DNA from 4 places in the Mesorhizobium sp. M0698 genome. Region 2 is predicted to be linked to each of the others. Evidence: predicted binding sites of a transcription regulator. Region 2 holds the regulator's gene; each other region holds the start of a gene.
What was found. Region 2 encodes LexA, which represses DNA repair genes until DNA is damaged. Its sites were predicted from a motif close to TGTTCNNNNTGTGTTCNG; they were not measured.
Positions count from the first base shown of each region.

Region 1: NKI16_RS15650 (ImuA family protein) is a predicted target of LexA. The motif match lies at 2,106-2,123, and genes of this name have one in related genera.
Region 3: recA (recombinase RecA) is a predicted target of LexA. The motif match lies at 2,562-2,579, and genes of this name have one in related genera.
Region 4: uvrA (excinuclease ABC subunit UvrA) is a predicted target of LexA. The motif match lies at 1,891-1,908, and genes of this name have one in related genera.

Region 1 is NZ_JAMYPQ010000006.1:155,307-159,588, forward strand. Features, by position in the region: gene NKI16_RS15645 (DUF6504 family protein) at 1-1,067, opposite strand, end outside; gene NKI16_RS15650 (ImuA family protein) at 1,000-2,082, opposite strand; gene NKI16_RS15655 (metallopeptidase family protein) at 2,266-2,688, shown strand; gene NKI16_RS15660 (hypothetical protein) at 2,696-3,121, shown strand; gene NKI16_RS15665 (DUF1737 domain-containing protein) at 3,132-3,338, opposite strand; gene NKI16_RS15670 (HpcH/HpaI aldolase/citrate lyase family protein) at 3,367-4,248, opposite strand.
Region 2 is NZ_JAMYPQ010000011.1:169,711-173,992, reverse strand. Features, by position in the region: gene NKI16_RS21860 (ComEC/Rec2 family competence protein) at 1-1,302, shown strand, start outside; gene lexA (transcriptional repressor LexA) at 1,296-2,030, opposite strand; gene kynU (kynureninase) at 2,476-3,723, shown strand; gene NKI16_RS21845 (hormone-sensitive lipase) at 3,820-4,282, shown strand, end outside.
Region 3 is NZ_JAMYPQ010000013.1:15,187-19,468, forward strand. Features, by position in the region: gene sufA (Fe-S cluster assembly scaffold SufA) at 13-393, shown strand; gene NKI16_RS22910 (GFA family protein) at 557-1,054, opposite strand; gene NKI16_RS22915 (TfoX/Sxy family protein) at 1,145-1,468, shown strand; gene NKI16_RS22920 (PfkB family carbohydrate kinase) at 1,503-2,426, opposite strand; gene recA (recombinase RecA) at 2,704-3,801, shown strand; gene alaS (alanine--tRNA ligase) at 4,061-4,282, shown strand, end outside.
Region 4 is NZ_JAMYPQ010000001.1:860,971-865,252, forward strand. Features, by position in the region: gene uvrA (excinuclease ABC subunit UvrA) at 1-1,741, opposite strand, end outside; gene NKI16_RS04220 (hypothetical protein) at 2,438-2,836, opposite strand; gene NKI16_RS04225 (ATP-dependent Clp protease proteolytic subunit) at 2,833-3,438, opposite strand; gene NKI16_RS04230 (SRPBCC family protein) at 3,465-3,989, opposite strand; gene NKI16_RS04235 (ArsR/SmtB family transcription factor) at 3,986-4,282, opposite strand, start outside.

The DNA.
Region 1 (4,282 bases), on a different contig from region 2:
AAATGGCTCTCGACGGCGACCGGCTTCAAGACCGCGCCTTCGCCGAGCCGGGCGCGAATGCGGTCGGCAAAAAGCGCGATATCGGCACCGTCGTCGCTCGTCTCGCCGGCAAGGTCGGCCTGCTGCATGTCGAAGGCGGCGGCGGTCAGCACCGAAAGGCGCACGAGATCGAAGCCATAGCCGGCGTCGATATCCTGTTCGAGCGCGGCAAGCCTTTCGTGGAACAATTTCTGGATCAGCCGCGGCTCGCGCAGAGGCCGCGAGGTGCCGACGGCGATGCGGCTGACGCCGCCATCGACGCGGAAAAGCAGCAGCGCCAGCCGCCTTGCGCCCTCGCCGCGACGCTCGAGGTCGCTCTTCAAGGTGGTCGCCAGCATGCCGGTCAGCCGCTCGATGTCCTCGGTCAGCATGATCGGCTCGGCAAGGTGACGCTCGACCGAAAGCGGTGCCACCGGCAGGCGCGGCGACACGGCCTCCTCGAGGCGGCCAAGCGCCTGGTCGAGACGCAAGAGCAGCGATGCGCCGAAGCGGCGGGCCAGCGGCGCGCGCGGTGCCGCCATGACGGCGCCCGCCGTGCGCAGGCCGACGCTTTCGAGGCTGGCGCGTACCTCCGGGTCGATGCGCAGCGCCGCCAGCGGCAAGGGCGCGAGAAGCGCTTCCTCCTCACCATCGGGCACGATGCGGTCGCCAGCAAACCGCGCCGCCGCCCAGGCAGCACCAGGCGTGGCGGCAAGCCCGGCGCGGACATCGAAGCCCTGATGGAAAAAACGCGACAGGATATCGTCCAGCATCGAGCGTTCGCCGCCGAAAAGATGGGTGCAGCCGGTGACGTCGAGATAGAGGCCGTCGGTCCCGTCAAGCGCCACCAGCGGGGTATAGCGGTCGCACCAGTCGGCGAGGCCTTCGAGCAGGCGCCGGTCGGCCTCCGGATCGGCCTCCACGATGTCGATCGAGGGATGCATGGCGCGTGCGTCGGCTATGCCCATGCCGCGCTTCAGATTAAGCGCCTCGGCCCGCTCGTCGAGGGCGGCGATGCGCTGGGCGTTCCGGTCGCGGTGACTGATCACCAGCGGCAGGTGATCCGACGGCCGGGAACGCCAGGACCGCCCCAGACGCTGCCGCAGGATCCTCTCGGCGGCGAGATGCGGAAACCACAGGGATAGGAGTCTTTGGCCGTTCTGGGGCCCATTCCTGAGACCTTCCTTGCTCGCCCCGTCTTTCTTCGAATATGCGTTCATCGGGGTTCCACTCCAGTGTGAATTTTCCGGGCAAGGCCGTGCGGCTCTTGCCGATGGCGACGGTGAAGGCGGGTCGGCCGATCGAGCCGGCGAGCGGCCCGGCAAGCGTCTTACGCGTTGCCGCCGGTGCCGCCGACAGGATGAGGCGGACGGGCGCTGCCGTCGGTTCGGGCTCGCCGGCCTGGCGCAGCAGGAACAGCGGCCGGCCCGCACTCTGCGCGCGGGCGTGCAGCCGCCGCGTCGCGGTGAGGTCAAGCCGCTGCGGGCTGCCGCGGATTTCGAGGATGACGGCGGCCAGCGCCGTCATCCGGGCAGCCGCCTCGGCGATCCACAGCGCATCGAGCAGCCTTGGCGCCTCGGAAAACAGCAATTGCTCCGGCTCGATGCCGAAGAAGGCGTGAAGCCCCCTGGCATAGGGAAAGCCGGCCTCGCGGAAAACCTCGGATGTGCCGATCCACAGCACCGGCAATCGCGGCCCCTGGCTGAGGATCAGGCTGACGAGCGACAAGGCAAAACCGGCAACGGCCCCGGCATCGCGGGTCGCGGCGCCATGAAACTCGCTCACCGCCGCCTTCGGCAGGCCGCCGCTCAGCGCAGCATCGAGGCGCTCGGCGCCGGTGCGCAAAAACGCATCGGGCGGCGCCATGGCGAGGCCGCGCCGGACAATGGTCAGATTCCGAGCGGGTGTCGGATGCCGAGAGGGTGTCAGACTCTGACGAGAGACATCCGCGTCAAACGACGAACTGGCCGGCGCCTCCAGGCGCTCGGGCAAGGTCCCTTCGATCTTCGCGATCTGGCGGCGCAGGGCAAAAACAGTCTCCCGCGCCACGGCGCTTGTCGCCATGACGGTCAGCTTCCACTCACAATTGTTCCTGTTATGTTCCCTAGAATTCCAGAGGCCGGCCAAAGAGTCAAGCGGAGTCATGGGGAATTTATTCCTGTAGTGGGGGCGTGACACGGTCACCCCAGCCCGACCATTTGCCGAGTCCGGCCCGAAAGCCTATATGCCGGGATCAAAGGACAAAGCATGGCTCGCATCTACCAAACACGCATCTGGCACGACCAGCTTTCGCCAACGATGGAGGAAATCGAGCTCCTGGCGCTGGAGGCCTATGCCCATCTGCCGGAGGACTTTCGCAAGTTGACCGGCGAGATCGTCATTCAGATCGCCGAATTCCCGACCGACGAGATCATGGACGACCTTTCGCTGGAAACGCCCTTCGACCTGCTCGGCCTGTTCGAGGGGCGCGGCATCGCCGAGCGCTGGAACCCGCAGACCGGCGAGGGGCCGAACCGCATCACGCTCTATCGCCGCGCCATCCTCGACTACTGGGCCGAGAACGAGGAAACGCTGGGCGACATCGTCACCCATGTGCTGATCCACGAGATCGGCCACCATTTCGGCCTGTCGGACGACGATATGGAGCGGATCGAGGAAGCGGCTGAATAGCACTCAGATGACAGAAGCAGAATTTGCCGATCTGATCGATTGCAATTGGCCGTATCACGACATTTCACTGAGCCGGGAACTGATCGAATCCGCAGTGAGGATTTCGCCGAATGCCGCGTTCTTAGCACTTAGCGAGCTTTGCCATCTGCCCGCAAGTGCTGCCGTCGAGCCCGCCATTCTCCTAGCTCTGGTCGACTTTTGGCTATCCGAAGTCGACCACCCGGTGGCATCTCTGACTGCAGAATGCGCGATCTCCTTGATCGAACGCAAGCGACTGCCGGTTCCCGAGATACTTACGAAGATGGGTTACGCCTCCGGTTATCCCGGCCTCCTTGCAGCGCTATCGATACTCTATTTCAGCTGCGATGACGTCGACGGGCTCGCAGACGCGCGGCTCAACGAAATCAGAGCCGTCTGGGAAAGGCTGCCGTAGCCGGTAGCACCTACCAATCGCTGAGCTTGGTGTCGGGGCCGTATTCCTGGCCCTCGATGTCCTTCACCACGGCCTGGCCGCAGCGCATGGTCTTGGCCTCCTTGTCATAGGCATAGGTCGGCGAGCCGAACAGGTGCCAGCCCTTGTTCAGCGCCGCCGTCACCTTGTGGCAGAAGCTGGCATCGTCCGGGCCGGACAGAAAGCGGTAGAGTTTCATTCTTCAATCCTGTCGTCAGTTACGTTAGTCATGCGCGAACAGCGGCGGCCTTCGCCAGCAGTTTTTCGGCCTGCGCCAGATGCAGCCGCTCGACCATCTTGCCGTTCAGCGCAACTACCGCCCTACCGGTATTTTCGGCGAACGCGAAGGCATCCTTGACCGCGCGCGCCTCGGCTATTGCTTCGGGCGACGGTGCAAAGGCGCGGTTCGCGGCTTCGATCTGAGCTGGATGGATCAGCGACTTGCCGTCAAAACCCATGGCGGCCGCTTCCGTGCACTCGCGCGCAAACCCGTCCATATCGCGAAAATCATTGAAGACGCCATCGAGCAGGTCGAGGCCGCCGGCGCGCGCGGCGAGCACCATCTGCATCAGCCATGGAACGAGATAGCGCCGGTCGGGCATGGCGAGAATTCCGGTGTCCTTGACCAGGTCATTCGTTCCGGCAGCGAAACACACCAGTCGAGAGGCCGGATCGCGGCCGAGCTCGGCAATCGGCCCAATGTTGAGCAGCGCCTTGGGCGTCTCGATCATCGCCCATAGCTTGACTTCGTCGGCGATAAAATTGTCGTCGAGCACGTCGCCGGCCTCGAGAATGTCGCGCGGCGTGTCGACCTTGGGCAGCAGGATGGCGTCGGGCGAGCATTTTGCCGCGGCCAGCAGGTCGGCGCCGCCCCACTCGCTCGACAGCGCGTTGATGCGCACGACCATCTCGCAGCGCCGGTTGGAATGGCCGGCGAAAATCGCCGCCAGTTTTTCGCGCGCGGAAAGTTTATCGGCCGGGGCGACGGCGTCCTCGAGATCGATGACGACGGTATCGCAGGCCAGCGATTGGATCTTGGCCAGCGCCTTGTCGTTCGAAGCCGGGACGTAAAGCACCGAGCGGCGCGGGCGGTAGCTTTCGGTGGTCATCTTCGATCTATGCCGCCTGCAGCTAGCCGAGGCA
Region 2 (4,282 bases):
TACCTCGTCTTTTCCGGCATTGTCGTGGCGGCCGAACGCAGCTTCATCATGCTGGCGGTGATGCTTATCGCCGTGCTGTTCGACCGGGCCGCGCTCACCATGCGCAACCTGGCGATCTCGGCCATCGCGGTCATCCTGGTGTCGCCGCACGAGGTGGTCGGTCCGAGTTTCCAGATGTCCTTCGCCGCGACGGCGGCCCTTGTCGGCGCCTATGCAGGCTGGTCCGATTACCGCGCCGGCAGGGCCACCACGCCGCCGCCGCGGCGGTCGCCGCTACGCTTTGCCACTCGAAAGGTCCTGCTGGGCATGTGCGGTCTGGCGATGACATCGATCATTGCAGGGAGCGCCACGGCGCTTTTCGCCATATGGCATTTCCAGCGCGTGGCGCCGCTCAGCCTGTTCGCCAATCTGGCCATCATGCCCATCGTCTCACTGGTCGTCATGCCCTTCGCCGTTCTCAGCGCGCTGGCGATGCCGTTCGGTGCGGATGGCCCTTTCCTCTATGTCATGGGCAAGGGGCTGACGGCGATGATCGCCCTGTCCGGGTGGATCTCGGAGCGCTCGCCGATCGATGCGGTCGGGCTGATTTCGCTGAGATCCGTCCTTCTGGTGACGATCGCCCTCGTCATTGCCAGCATGGCGACGACGTGGCTGCGGCTGGCGGCACTTCCTTTTGCGCTCGCCGGCTTGCTGACGACAACGCAGACACGCATACCCGACGTATTGGTCTCGGAGGACGCACGGCTGGTGGCGCTGCCGATCGGCAGCGGTGAACTCGCGGTCAACCGGGCACGCCCGAATGAGTTCGCCATCGACAATTGGAAACGCGCGCTCACATCAGAGGCTATCGTCGCGCCGGAAACACCTGGAAAGAACGACCCGCAATTCGACATTGCCGATCCGGCCGACCTACCGCCGGGCATGCCGTTCATTTGCACGGACGGCCTCTGCCTTGCCAGGCATCCATCCGGCGCGATCATCGCGCAAGCCAAGGACCGCGATACTGCGCGGCCAGCCTGCGCCTTTGCCAGCTTGATCGTCATCGACGACGCCACCGCCCATAACCCCTGCTACTACGACCGGCTGGTCCTCGTCGTCACCAAACGGCAACTGGCGCGCGCGGGAAGTGCCGCCGTCTACTTCGATCCACAAGCGGCAACGCGCGCCGAAATCCGTTTCGCGGTCGAAAAATCATACCGGCCCTGGCACGTGCAGCGGAAATTTTCACGCGCGGCACGGGGCCTGCCGCCATACCGCAGGGCCGACAACCCCAAAGCCGGCGCCAAGGGCGGAGCTCAGTAGCGGCGGATCAGTCCGACGAGCTTGCCCTGCACCTTGACCCTGTCTGGTCCGAAGATGCGCGTCTCGTAGGCCGGATTGGCGGCTTCCAGGGCGATCGAGGCGCCCTTGCGGCGGAACCGCTTCAGCGTCGCTTCCTCCTCGTCGACCAGTGCCACCACGATCTCACCGGGGCTCGCCGTATCGGCATTGCGGATGATCACCGTGTCGCCGTCGAAAATGCCGGCCTCGATCATCGAATCGCCTTTGACCTCGAGCGCATAATGCTCGCCGCCCATGATCATATCCGGCGGCACCGAAATCGAATGCGTCTGGTGCTGGATGGCATCGATCGGCACACCGGCGGCGATGCGGCCCATCACCGGGATCGAAACGGCGGCGACGACATCGTCGTCATTGCCGGCTGCAGGGACGCGCGACGATGTCGGCTTGCCCTGCCGAGGGGCGCCTTGCCCAAGACTACCCTGGATGACACTCGGCGAGAACTTGCGTGCCGCATTGAGGCCGGGGGCGATCGAGTCAGGCAGGCGCAGCACCTCCAGCGCACGGGCCCGGTTGGGCAAACGGCGAATGAAGCCGCGCTCCTCCAGCGCCGTAATCAGCCGATGGATTCCCGATTTGGAAGCCAGGTCGAGCGCCTCCTTCATCTCGTCGAAGGAGGGCGGAATACCGCTTTCCTTCAACCTTTCGTGGATGAACATAAGCAGTTCGTGTTGTTTGCGTGTCAGCATAGCGACCCCCAACAGAATCAGAAAAACAAACCCAGAACAAACACTATCTGTTCCAGTTGTGTTCCGCAACTGTTTAAAGTTTAATGAATGCGTTAAGGCTTGGGAAACAAACCACGCCCCTACCGGAATGCCGCATTTTCACCGTCGCGAGCGTCATCCCCTTGATTCTGCTTTCGTTTGCGCCTTCTGGCTTCCCAGAAGGCAGCACTGACATCGGCCGTCGGTCGGCAAAAGGCACGGAATTGAACCCGTATCGACTGTGCGGTCTGGTCAATGCACCGTGAACGAAACGAATTCAAAACGCCAACCTCGGGTTAAGTCCCGGTTTCCACCGCCTGGTCAGGCTGCTTCTCGCCGGTGGAGCCTTGCTGCGCGCAACCAGGTAATGGAAGAACAGTCGATGCGTGTCCGGCGTTGCGTTGGATCTTGGGGGAGCAGACAAATCATGACAGGAATTCCCGATCTCGTGGCCATAAAGGCGATGGATGCCGCGGATCCGTTGCGCGCGATGCGCGACCGCTTTGTGTTGCCGCAAGGAGTGATCTATCTCGACGGCAATTCGCTAGGAGCTGCTTCACGTGCCGCTTTCGATGAACTGCACAAGGCCGCGACCGAAGAATGGTCGCATGATCTCATCCGCGCATGGAACACGGCCGGCTGGTTCAACATGCCGCTTGAACTTGGCGACCAGCTCGGGCGCCTGATCGGTGCCGCGGCCGGCCAGACGGTGGTCTGCGACACGACATCGGTCAACATCTACAAGCTGCTGCACGCCGCCATGGCCATGCGACCGGAGCGGCAGGTCATCGTCGCCGAGGGCGATAGTTTTCCGACGGACCTCTACATGGCTGAGGGTGTGGTTTCGACGCGAAAAGATACGCTGCTGCGCCTCTCGGGGGTCGACGCGCCGACCATCGAAGAGCTGATCGACGAACGCACCGCCGTGGTGCTGGTCAACCACGTCAACTATAAGTCGGGCGAACTGCGCGACATGCCGGCGCTGACGCGCAGGGCTCAGGAAGCCGGGGCGATGATCGTCTGGGATCTCTGCCACACCGCTGGCGCGATGCCAGTCGAGCTCGACAAGGCAAACGCCGATTTTGCCGTTGGCTGCACCTACAAATATCTGAATGGCGGCCCGGGCGCGCCTGCCTTCATCTATGCGGCTGAGCGGCATCTTTCCTACATCCAGCAGCCGCTCACCGGCTGGTGGGGCCATGCACGGCCCTTCGCCTTCGAGCCAGGCTATGCGGCCGGCACCGGCATCCGCCGGTTTCTGTGCGGCACCCAGCCGGTCCTGTCGATGCGCACGCTGAAGGGCGCGCTCGACATCTGGAACGATGTCGACATGACGGCGGTGCGCAAGAAGAGCATCGCGCTGGCGGATCTGTTCATCGAGCTTGTCGAGGCAAAGTGCGGCACTTACGGGCTCACGCTCGAAAGCACGCGCGATGGGGAAAAACGCGGCAGCCAGATTTCATTCATGCATGAGCATGGCTACCAGGTCATGCGCGCGCTGATCGAACGTGGCGTGATCGGCGATTTTCGCGCGCCATCGACCATGCGCTTCGGCTTCACCCCGCTCTATGTCGGCTATGCCGATGTCTGGCAGGCCGTCAAAGTGCTTGAGGATATCCTGCGCACCGGTGCGTGGAAGGATGCGCGCTTCGCCATCAAAGCAGCTGTCACTTGAGATTGATGCGAGAGCTGGAATCGTGAGGCTGGCGACGACGTGCCGCGCGATGCTCACGGCTACGTTGCAAGGCCATATTGCCAGGGAGGGCGCAGGGTGTTCGAACGTCACATTGCCGATTGGGACAACGCCTATGCCAACGGCGCCAACATAGCCGGCAGCGATCGCTGGCCGGCGGCCTGGATCGAGCCCGCGCGGGTTTTCCGCGACGTGCTTTCGACCGAGGGCAGGGCGCGGCTCGACATGGCCTATGGCGACAACCCACGCAACCGGCTCGATCTTTTCCTGCCGGCCATCAAGCCCAAGGGACTCGTGGTGTTCGTTCATGGCGGCTACTGGATGGAATTCGACAAGAATTTCTGGTCGCATCTTGCCGCTGGCCCTGTTGATCGCGGCTATGCGGTGGCGATGCCGTCCTACACGCTCTGTCCGCAGATACGCATTGGCGGCATCGTCAAGGAAGTCGGCGCGGCGATCGGCAAGGCGGCGGCGATGGTCCCAGGGCCGCTGATGCTGACCGGGCACTCGGCCGGCGGCCATCTTGTTAGCCGGATGGTTA
Region 3 (4,282 bases), on a different contig from region 2:
GAGAAGGAAAACATGGGACGCTTCGCCGTCATCACGATGACCGAAAAGGCCGCCGACCGGGTTCGCGAGATCGTTGCGACCCGTGAGAATGCGCATGGCATTCGCCTTGGCATCAAGAAGGGCGGCTGCGCCGGCATGGAATATACGGTCGATCTGGTGACCGAACCCAATACCAAGGACGACCATATCGAGCGTGACGGCGCCCATGTCTATGTCGCGCCGGAGGCGGCCCTTTTCCTGTTCGGCACCGAGATGGATTTCGAGCAGACGACGCTGCGCACCGGATTCACCTTCCGCAATCCGAACCAGAGCTCGGCCTGCGGCTGCGGCGAATCGGTCGAATTGAAGCCGGCTGATCTGAAGGCACTGGCCGAAGCACGCGCTTCGGCCTGAGAATTTTCTTTTCCTTAGTAGGATTTCGCGAGACCCCCTCATCCGGCCGCTTCGCGGCCACCTTCTCCCCGAGGGGAGAAGAGGTCGCGAACGGTTGAGCCAGTCTCTTCTCCCCAGCGGGGAGAAGGTGGCCCGAAGGGCCGGATGAGGGGGACTGCCGAAGCTAATCCACCCACATCCCCGTTCGCTTGTGCCAGTCTGCGATCGACTCCTCCGGGTAGACGTCGAACACCTTGTCACCCTTGCCGATGTCGGGCTCGACCCAGTTCGCCTTGTATTTCAGCATCAGATGCACCTTCTCCGGCGGTTTCGGCAGGTCTGTGTCGATCGCCGAGGCAAACGGATGCACCAGCTCCGGCCAGGTCGGATCGTAGAGCCAGAGTGCCGTCCCGCATTTCGTGCAGAAGTTCCGCTCGCCCGTCGAGGTCTCGCGTTGCGGGTGCTCGTCGTCCTCGATCTCGGCGCGGTAGACGCCGAGATGGCGCTTGCCCTGGATTTTCAGCGTTTCGTAATCGGCGCCGAGATTGATGGCAAAACCGCCGCCGCCCTGCTGCTTGCGGCAGATCGAGCAGTAGCACAGCATGAACGGCACCGGCGTGTGGCTTTCCACCTCGAAACGCACGGCATTGCACCGGCAGGACCCTTTGAGCAGAAGCGGCATGAAAAACTCCGACGAAATTGATTCCGAACTTGTCAGGATGGTGCCGGTTGCGTCGATGACAAGGGGAAATCCGGGTGACATGATCGCCGCATGGACAACGAGCGCATAGAAGAGCTTTTCGAAGGCCTCGGCCCGGTCAGCATCCGCAAGCTGTTCGGCGGCAAGGGCATCTATTTCGACGGCGTCATCGTCGCCATCGTCATCCGTGGCGAATTGATGCTGAAGGCCGACGCCGAAAGCGCCCCGGATTTCGAAGCGGCCGGCTGCCGGCAATGGACCTATACCGGCTCGCGCCACGGCAAGCTCGTGTCGATGCCCTATTGGAGCGTTCCCGACAGCGCCTTCGACGATCCCGACGAGATGGCGATCTGGGCACGCCGCGCCTACGAGGCAGGACGGCGCGCCGGCAAATAGGCTGCGTCATGCTTCGGCAATTCCGGGCCGCACTTCACGCCGGGTCCCGCGCTTCGGGCACGAGCGCCAGCGCCTCGGCAAAGCTGGCGCTGGTGAAGGCGGCGCGCTCGACGGCGAGCATCGCGGCGGCAACGCCTTCGCGCAGCGCTGCGCGCAGCGTCAGGCCGCGCAGCAGGGCGGCGATCGTCGCGCCTGCCAATGCGTCGCCGGCGCCGGCAGCATCGGTCCGCTTTTGTAGCGGCGGTGGCGAGATCGAGAACGCGCTCAATTCGTCGAAACCGAGCACTGGTTCGTCGCCGGCGGTGATCACGCCGCTTTTCAGCCCGGCGCGTCTCAGGCCGTCGACGATGCCTTGATCGATTTGGACGCCGGCGAGCACGCCGGCCTCGTGCCGGTTCATGAAGGCCAGCGCCAGACGGTCGAGCACCGGCGTCAAACGCGCCGCTTTGTTGGGCGAGACCGCAAGCGCAAACACCGGCTTGCCGGCGGCGAGTGCCGCCAGCCGCTCCAGCGCGGTCGACGGCAGGTTGGCGTCGCACAGCACCGCGTCGGCCGAACCGATCGCTTCCCGCACCTTGGCACGGCGGATCTGCTTGGGAAGCGCCAGCTCGTAGAGCACCATGTCGGCAAGGCCGGCGATCAGCCCGCCGTCGCTGTCGATCAGCATCGTATGGCTTGGCGTTGCTCGGTCGAGGAACACCGCCGACAGGTCGGCAATGCCGGCCTCGGTGACGGCGCGTAAAACCGTGTCGCCAAGGGCATCGCCGCCGCGCACCGAAAGCAGCGAGGCCGAGACGCCGCGGCGCACGGCACAGCGCAAGGCGTTGAAGACGGCGCCGCCGACATGTTCGCGCATCGTGCCCGGGTTGGAAGCGGCCGGCACGAAGGCGCCGGCAATCCGGCCGCGCCGCTCGATATAGGCGCCGCCCACGGCCAGGATCGTCGGGGATTTGATCATGCCGTCAAAATGCCCTTTAGCTGTTGCCCGGGGGAGACTAGGTCGCCGGGCGGAACCCTGCAATCGCGGGTCCGATTCGGTTGGTGACGGCAACGGCGCCGCATGCGAGGCGAGACACATCGGAAGCAATAATTGCGAAACAAAAATAGAACAAATATGGATATCCGTTATTTTTCAAACCCTTGGTGCTCATTGACAAATGAGAACAAATGAGGTACATTCTTTTAAGGATTGCGGGATTGTCCGGCCTCCATTGACGACCACGGGGTGATGTATCATGGCTCAGAATTCTTTGCGGCTTGTAGAGGACAAAGCGGTGGACAAATCAAAGGCTCTGGATGCGGCGCTGTCGCAAATCGAGCGTGCCTTCGGCAAGGGCTCGATCATGCGGCTCGGCGCGAACGAGCAGGTCGTCGAGATCGAAACGGTGCCGACCGGCTCGCTTGGGCTGGACATCGCGCTTGGCGTCGGCGGCCTGCCGCGCGGCCGCATCGTCGAGATCTACGGACCGGAAAGCTCGGGCAAGACGACGCTGGCGCTGCACACGGTGGCCGAAGCCCAGAAGAAGGGCGGCATCTGCGCCTTCGTCGATGCCGAGCACGCGCTCGACCCGGTCTATGCCCGCAAGCTCGGCGTCGATCTCGAAAACCTGCTGATCTCGCAGCCCGATACCGGCGAGCAGGCGCTGGAGATCTGCGACACGCTGGTGCGCTCCGGCGCCATCGACGTGCTGGTGGTCGATTCGGTGGCGGCGTTGACGCCGCGGGCGGAAATCGAAGGCGAGATGGGCGATTCGCTGCCCGGCCTGCAGGCCCGCCTGATGAGCCAGGCACTGCGCAAGCTCACCGCCTCGATCTCGCGCTCCAACACCATGGTCATCTTCATCAACCAGATCCGCATGAAGATCGGCGTCATGTTCGGTTCGCCCGAGACGACGACCGGCGGCAATGCGTTGAAATTCTATGCCTCGGTCCGCCTCGACATCCGCCGCATCGGCTCGGTCAAGGATCGCGACGAGGTCGTCGGCAACCAGACCCGCGTCAAGGTCGTCAAGAACAAGCTGGCGCCGCCCTTCAAGGTGGTCGAGTTCGACATCATGTATGGCGAGGGCGTCTCCAAGACCGGCGAACTGGTCGATCTCGGCGTCAAGGCGGGCGTGGTCGAAAAGTCGGGCGCCTGGTTCTCCTACAATTCGCAGCGTCTTGGCCAGGGCCGCGAAAACGCAAAACTGTTCCTGCGCGACAATCCCGACACGGCGCGCGAGATCGAGCTGGCGCTACGGCAGAATGCCGGGCTGATCGCTGAGAAATTCCTTGAGAACGGCGGCTCCGAAAGCAGCGACGACGGTTTCGAGGACGACGCTGGGGTGATGTAGGGCAAGCGACGCCTCGCTGAGCCTCAGCCAGGTTTCGATTTGATGTTTTGATTTTGAGTTTGCGTAATCGATGCGTTTCGAACCGCCGGCCCAGGGCCGGCGGTTCGCGTTTGACGGCGAGGCAGACGCATTTCAAGGCGCTGGTGAACGCCGGGATTTGTGCCCATTTGGTGTTTCTGGACAGGCTGCGGTGCGACCGCTAAAAGGCCATGTCTATTTTCCGCCGGCAGCCGGCGGTTCTCTCGAAAAGGCAGTATTCATGAGTGGCGTCAACGAGATCCGGTCGGCATTTCTCGACTATTTTCGCAAGGAAGGTCACGAGGTCGTCGCGTCAAGCCCGCTGGTGCCGCGCAACGACCCGACGCTGATGTTCACCAATGCCGGCATGGTGCAGTTCAAGAACGTTTTCACCGGTCTGGAGAAGCGGCCCTATTCGCGCGCCACGACCGCCCAGAAGAGTGTTCGCGCCGGCGGCAAGCAC
Region 4 (4,282 bases), on a different contig from region 2:
CGACGACATAGTCGGCGTGCAGGATGGCGTCCTCGTCATGCTCGACGACGATGACCGTATTGCCGATGTCGCGCAGATGCTTCAGCGTGTCGAGCAGGCGGGCATTGTCGCGCTGGTGCAGACCGATCGACGGCTCGTCCAGCACGTAAAGTACGCCGGTCAGGCCGGAGCCGATCTGCGAGGCAAGACGGATGCGCTGGCTCTCACCGCCTGAAAGCGTGCCGGAGTTGCGCGACAGCGTCAGATAGTCGAGACCGACATCGTTGAGGAAGCGCAGCCGCTCGCGGATTTCCTTGAGCACGCGCACCGCAATCTCGTTCTGCTTGTCGTTGAGCGAAGCGGGCAGATCGGTGAACCACTGGTCGGCCTTGCGGATGGACAGCTCGGTGACCTCGCCAATGTGCTTGCCGGCGATCTTGACCGCGAGCGCCTCGGGCTTCAGCCGATAGCCGCGGCAGGCCGGGCAGGGCGTGGCCGACATGAAGCGCTCGATCTCCTCGCGCATCCAGGCGGATTCCGTTTCCTTCCAGCGGCGCTCGAGGTTGGGGATGACGCCCTCGAAGGTTTTCGTCGTCTTGTAGGAGCGCAGGCCGTCATCGTAATGGAAGGTGATTTCGCGCTCGCCGGTGCCGTGCAGGACGGCTTGCTTTGCCTCCTCGCTCAAATCCTTGAACTTGTCGCCGAGCTTGAAGCCATAGGCAACGCCCAGCGCTTCCAGCGTCTGCGCATAGTAGGGCGAGCTCGACTTCGCCCAAGGGCTGACGGCGCCGGCGCGCAGCGAGACATTCTCGTCGGGCACGACCAGGCTGGCATCAATGGCGCGTTGGCTGCCGAGCCCGTCGCATGTCGGGCAGGCGCCGAACGGATTGTTGAAGGAGAATAGCCTGGGCTCGATCTCGGGAATGGTGAAGCCGGATACCGGGCAGGCGAACTTTTCCGAGAACAGCATGCGTTCATGCGTCTCGTTCTTCGATTTGTTGACCGAATCCTCGCCGGTCTGGCTGGCGTCGAGCGGCTTGTCGGCAAATTCCGCCACCGCCAGCCCGTCGGCCAGCTTCAGCGCGGTCTCGATGGAATCGGCGAGCCGCGTCGCCAAATCGCCGCGCACGACGATGCGGTCGACGACAACGTCGATGTCATGCTTGTACTTCTTGTCCAGCGCCGGCACGTCGGCGATCTCGTAGAAGACGCCGTCGACCTTGACGCGCTGAAAACCTTTCTTCTGCAGCTCAAGCAGTTCCTTGCGGTACTCGCCTTTGCGGCCGCGCACCATCGGCGCCAGGATGAACAGCCGAGTTCCTTCCTCGATCGCAAGCACCCGGTCGACCATCTGCGAAACCGTCTGGCTCTCGATCGGCAGGCCGGTGGCCGGCGAATAGGGGATGCCGACGCGGGCGAACAAAAGCCGCATATAATCGTAGATCTCGGTGACGGTGCCGACCGTCGAGCGCGGGTTCTTCGAGGTGGTCTTCTGCTCGATGGAGATGGCCGGCGACAGGCCGTCGATCTGGTCGACGTCCGGCTTCTGCATCATTTCGAGGAATTGCCGCGCATAGGCCGAAAGGCTCTCGACATAGCGGCGCTGGCCCTCGGCATAGATGGTGTCGAAGGCAAGCGACGACTTGCCGGACCCCGACAGGCCGGTCATGACGATCAGGCTGTCACGCGGCAGATCGAGATCGACATTCTTCAGATTGTGTTCGCGTGCCCCGCGAATGGAGAGATATTTATGGTCGGCCATCGCCGGTCGCCGCCTCAGAATCTGGAATTCGTGGGATGGGCGGGTTTTCCCGACCACCCCCTATGTAGGCAATTTCGCCGCCTTTTCGAGAGACGCCACAACTCTCGACCAAAGCGTTTAACCGCCTTTCGCGCGAACGGGCAAGCGGAAAGAACAAAGGCCGAACACGCTCCTGACAAAAGCTGCCCGTGGGGCCGGCTTCCCAAAACGTCTCGCGATCACATTTTTCGGTAATCGGCTATTCAAGGTTGACGTCCCTGCACCGTGGGGGCAGACTCCAGACGTCAACGAAGCCGGCCGTCTTTCGATGGCCTCGCGGCCTGGGGCTAGCCTGCGAGACGCCGCGGGTTATGCGATGAGCGCTTCGACGACGACAGTCGCAACGAACAGAAGGAGAGCAGAGGCATGACTCCACCGGATTGTTCCTTGAGGCTCCACGTGTCGCTGGAGCCGCGGCAGGTATAAGTGGCCAGGGTCAGGCGTTTTCGCTGCCCGCCAAACGGACCTGCTGATCCCCATAAAATCAGAGACTGCTAGTCGGATCGTCGGCTGAACGCCGCGAAGCATCCGAAATAAAAAGCCGGCAGTACACTCCCGGCAATTTGGATTTCAGATCCAAGAAGCCCCGTCAGTTGCAAAAGCAATGGCGGGGCTGTTCGTTTGAAGCGCAATATTTGTGGTTCACACTAGGCGAACTTAGCGGCTGGAGGGCCTGATCCCGCCGGTAGCGACATCGATGGTGATGCTGCCGGAAATCCGAACGTCGGTATCGCCAATCTTGAAGGTGCCGTTGCCGCTGCCTGGAGCCACGTCGTCAGGCTCAGGCTGCGGCGCTGGCTCGGCGATGCGATAATCGCTGGTCACACCGGGCAGGGCGCCCTTTTGCGAAGACGTCGAATTATCTTGGGCAAGTGCCATACCCACCAGCATGTTCGTGCCGGCTACGGTAGCGATGGCAAGGCATAACAGGCTGGATGAGCGGCTGGCGGTCATCGCCGGACTATAGTGCCGCGATAGCGGCAAGACCAGACCGATGGCGCTGAAATTGCGGGCGCTCAATCGCCTCAGTCCCGTCCGCCGGCCCGGCTCGATCATGCGGCCTGCTTGCGAGTGTCGAAAACATGGTCGACGAGGCCCCAATCCTTGGCCTCCTGCGCGGTCATGAAAAAGTCGCGGTCGAGCGTGCGTTCCACTTCTTCGTAGGTGCGGCCGCAATGGCGGGCGTAAAGATCGGTCATGCGCCGCTTGGTGCGAAGGATGCCCTCGGCATGGCGCTGGATATCGGAGGCTTGGCCCTGGAAACCGCCGAGAGGCTGATGCAGCACGATGCTGGTGTTGGGTAGCGCGATGCGCCGCCCCGGTGTGCCGGCCATCAAAAGGAACGAGGCCATCGAGGCGGCGAAGCCCATACAAACCGTGGAGACCGGGCAGCTGATATACTGCATCGTATCGTAGATCGCGAAACCGCTGGTCACCACGCCGCCCGGCGAGTTGATATAAAGCGAGACCTCCTTGTCGGGATTGTCGGATTCCAACGACAGAAGCTGGGCGCAGACCAGCGCCGAGGTGCCGTCGTCGATCGCCCCGTTGATGAAGATAATGCGCTCGCGCAGCAGCCGCGAAAATATGTCGAAGGCACGTTCGCCGCGGCTCGACTGCTCGATCACCATCGGCACCAGATTGGCAAGGCCGCTCATCGGTTGTCTCCGTTGACTGTTGTCGTTCAGGCCGCGCGCAGGAAGAGGCGCGGGGTGTTTGCGGCGATCTGCTTGTGCCTGGGAGTGCGCGCTTCAAAGGAAAGCCGGCAACCGGCGCCTGGCATCGCGATCTCCGGCACTGCTGCCCGAGCAAAACCATCATGGACGATGCGCAGATGCGTGCCGCCGGAAACGGTGCGGTCGAGCGTAAAGGTGACGATGCTGTCCACTGGGCTGTCGTTCATTGCGCTGTCCAGGGGACTGCCGGGCGGCACCTGCGTATCGCCGGGCGCCGGCCGCTCCCGCCAGGAATAGCGCAGCAGCCGTCCGGGATCCGCGTCGAGGATTTCGCACTCGATCGGCGCATTCGGCGCTTTAAAGGCAAAGCGGTTGCCGATTTCGGGCTTGATGTCGTTCGGCATCATCCAGGCCGCGAGCAGGTCCGGCACCGTCAGCGCCCGCCACACCTTTTCCGGCGGCTCGGGCAGCTCGCACTCGAACTCGATCTTGTCTGCGGCCATTTCGGCGCGTTCTTTGCCTCGGCTGGTCATTGGTCCATGTCCTTCAAAACCGTCTTGAGCCTTTCGATGCGCTCTGGCCAGAACGCACGGTAGCGTTCGATCCAGCCGAGCAGTGGCGCAAGCCCCTTCGGATCGATGCGGTAATAGGCGTTGCGACCGGCCCGGCGCTCGACCACGAGGCCGGCGCCGCGCAGCACTGCGAGATGTTGCGATACCGCCGGCTGCGATACCGGTATGCCAGTGCGCAGTTCCGACACCGTCATCTCGCCGTCGGCGAGCCGCTCATAGACGGCGCGACGCGTTGGATCCGCTAGTGCCCGAAA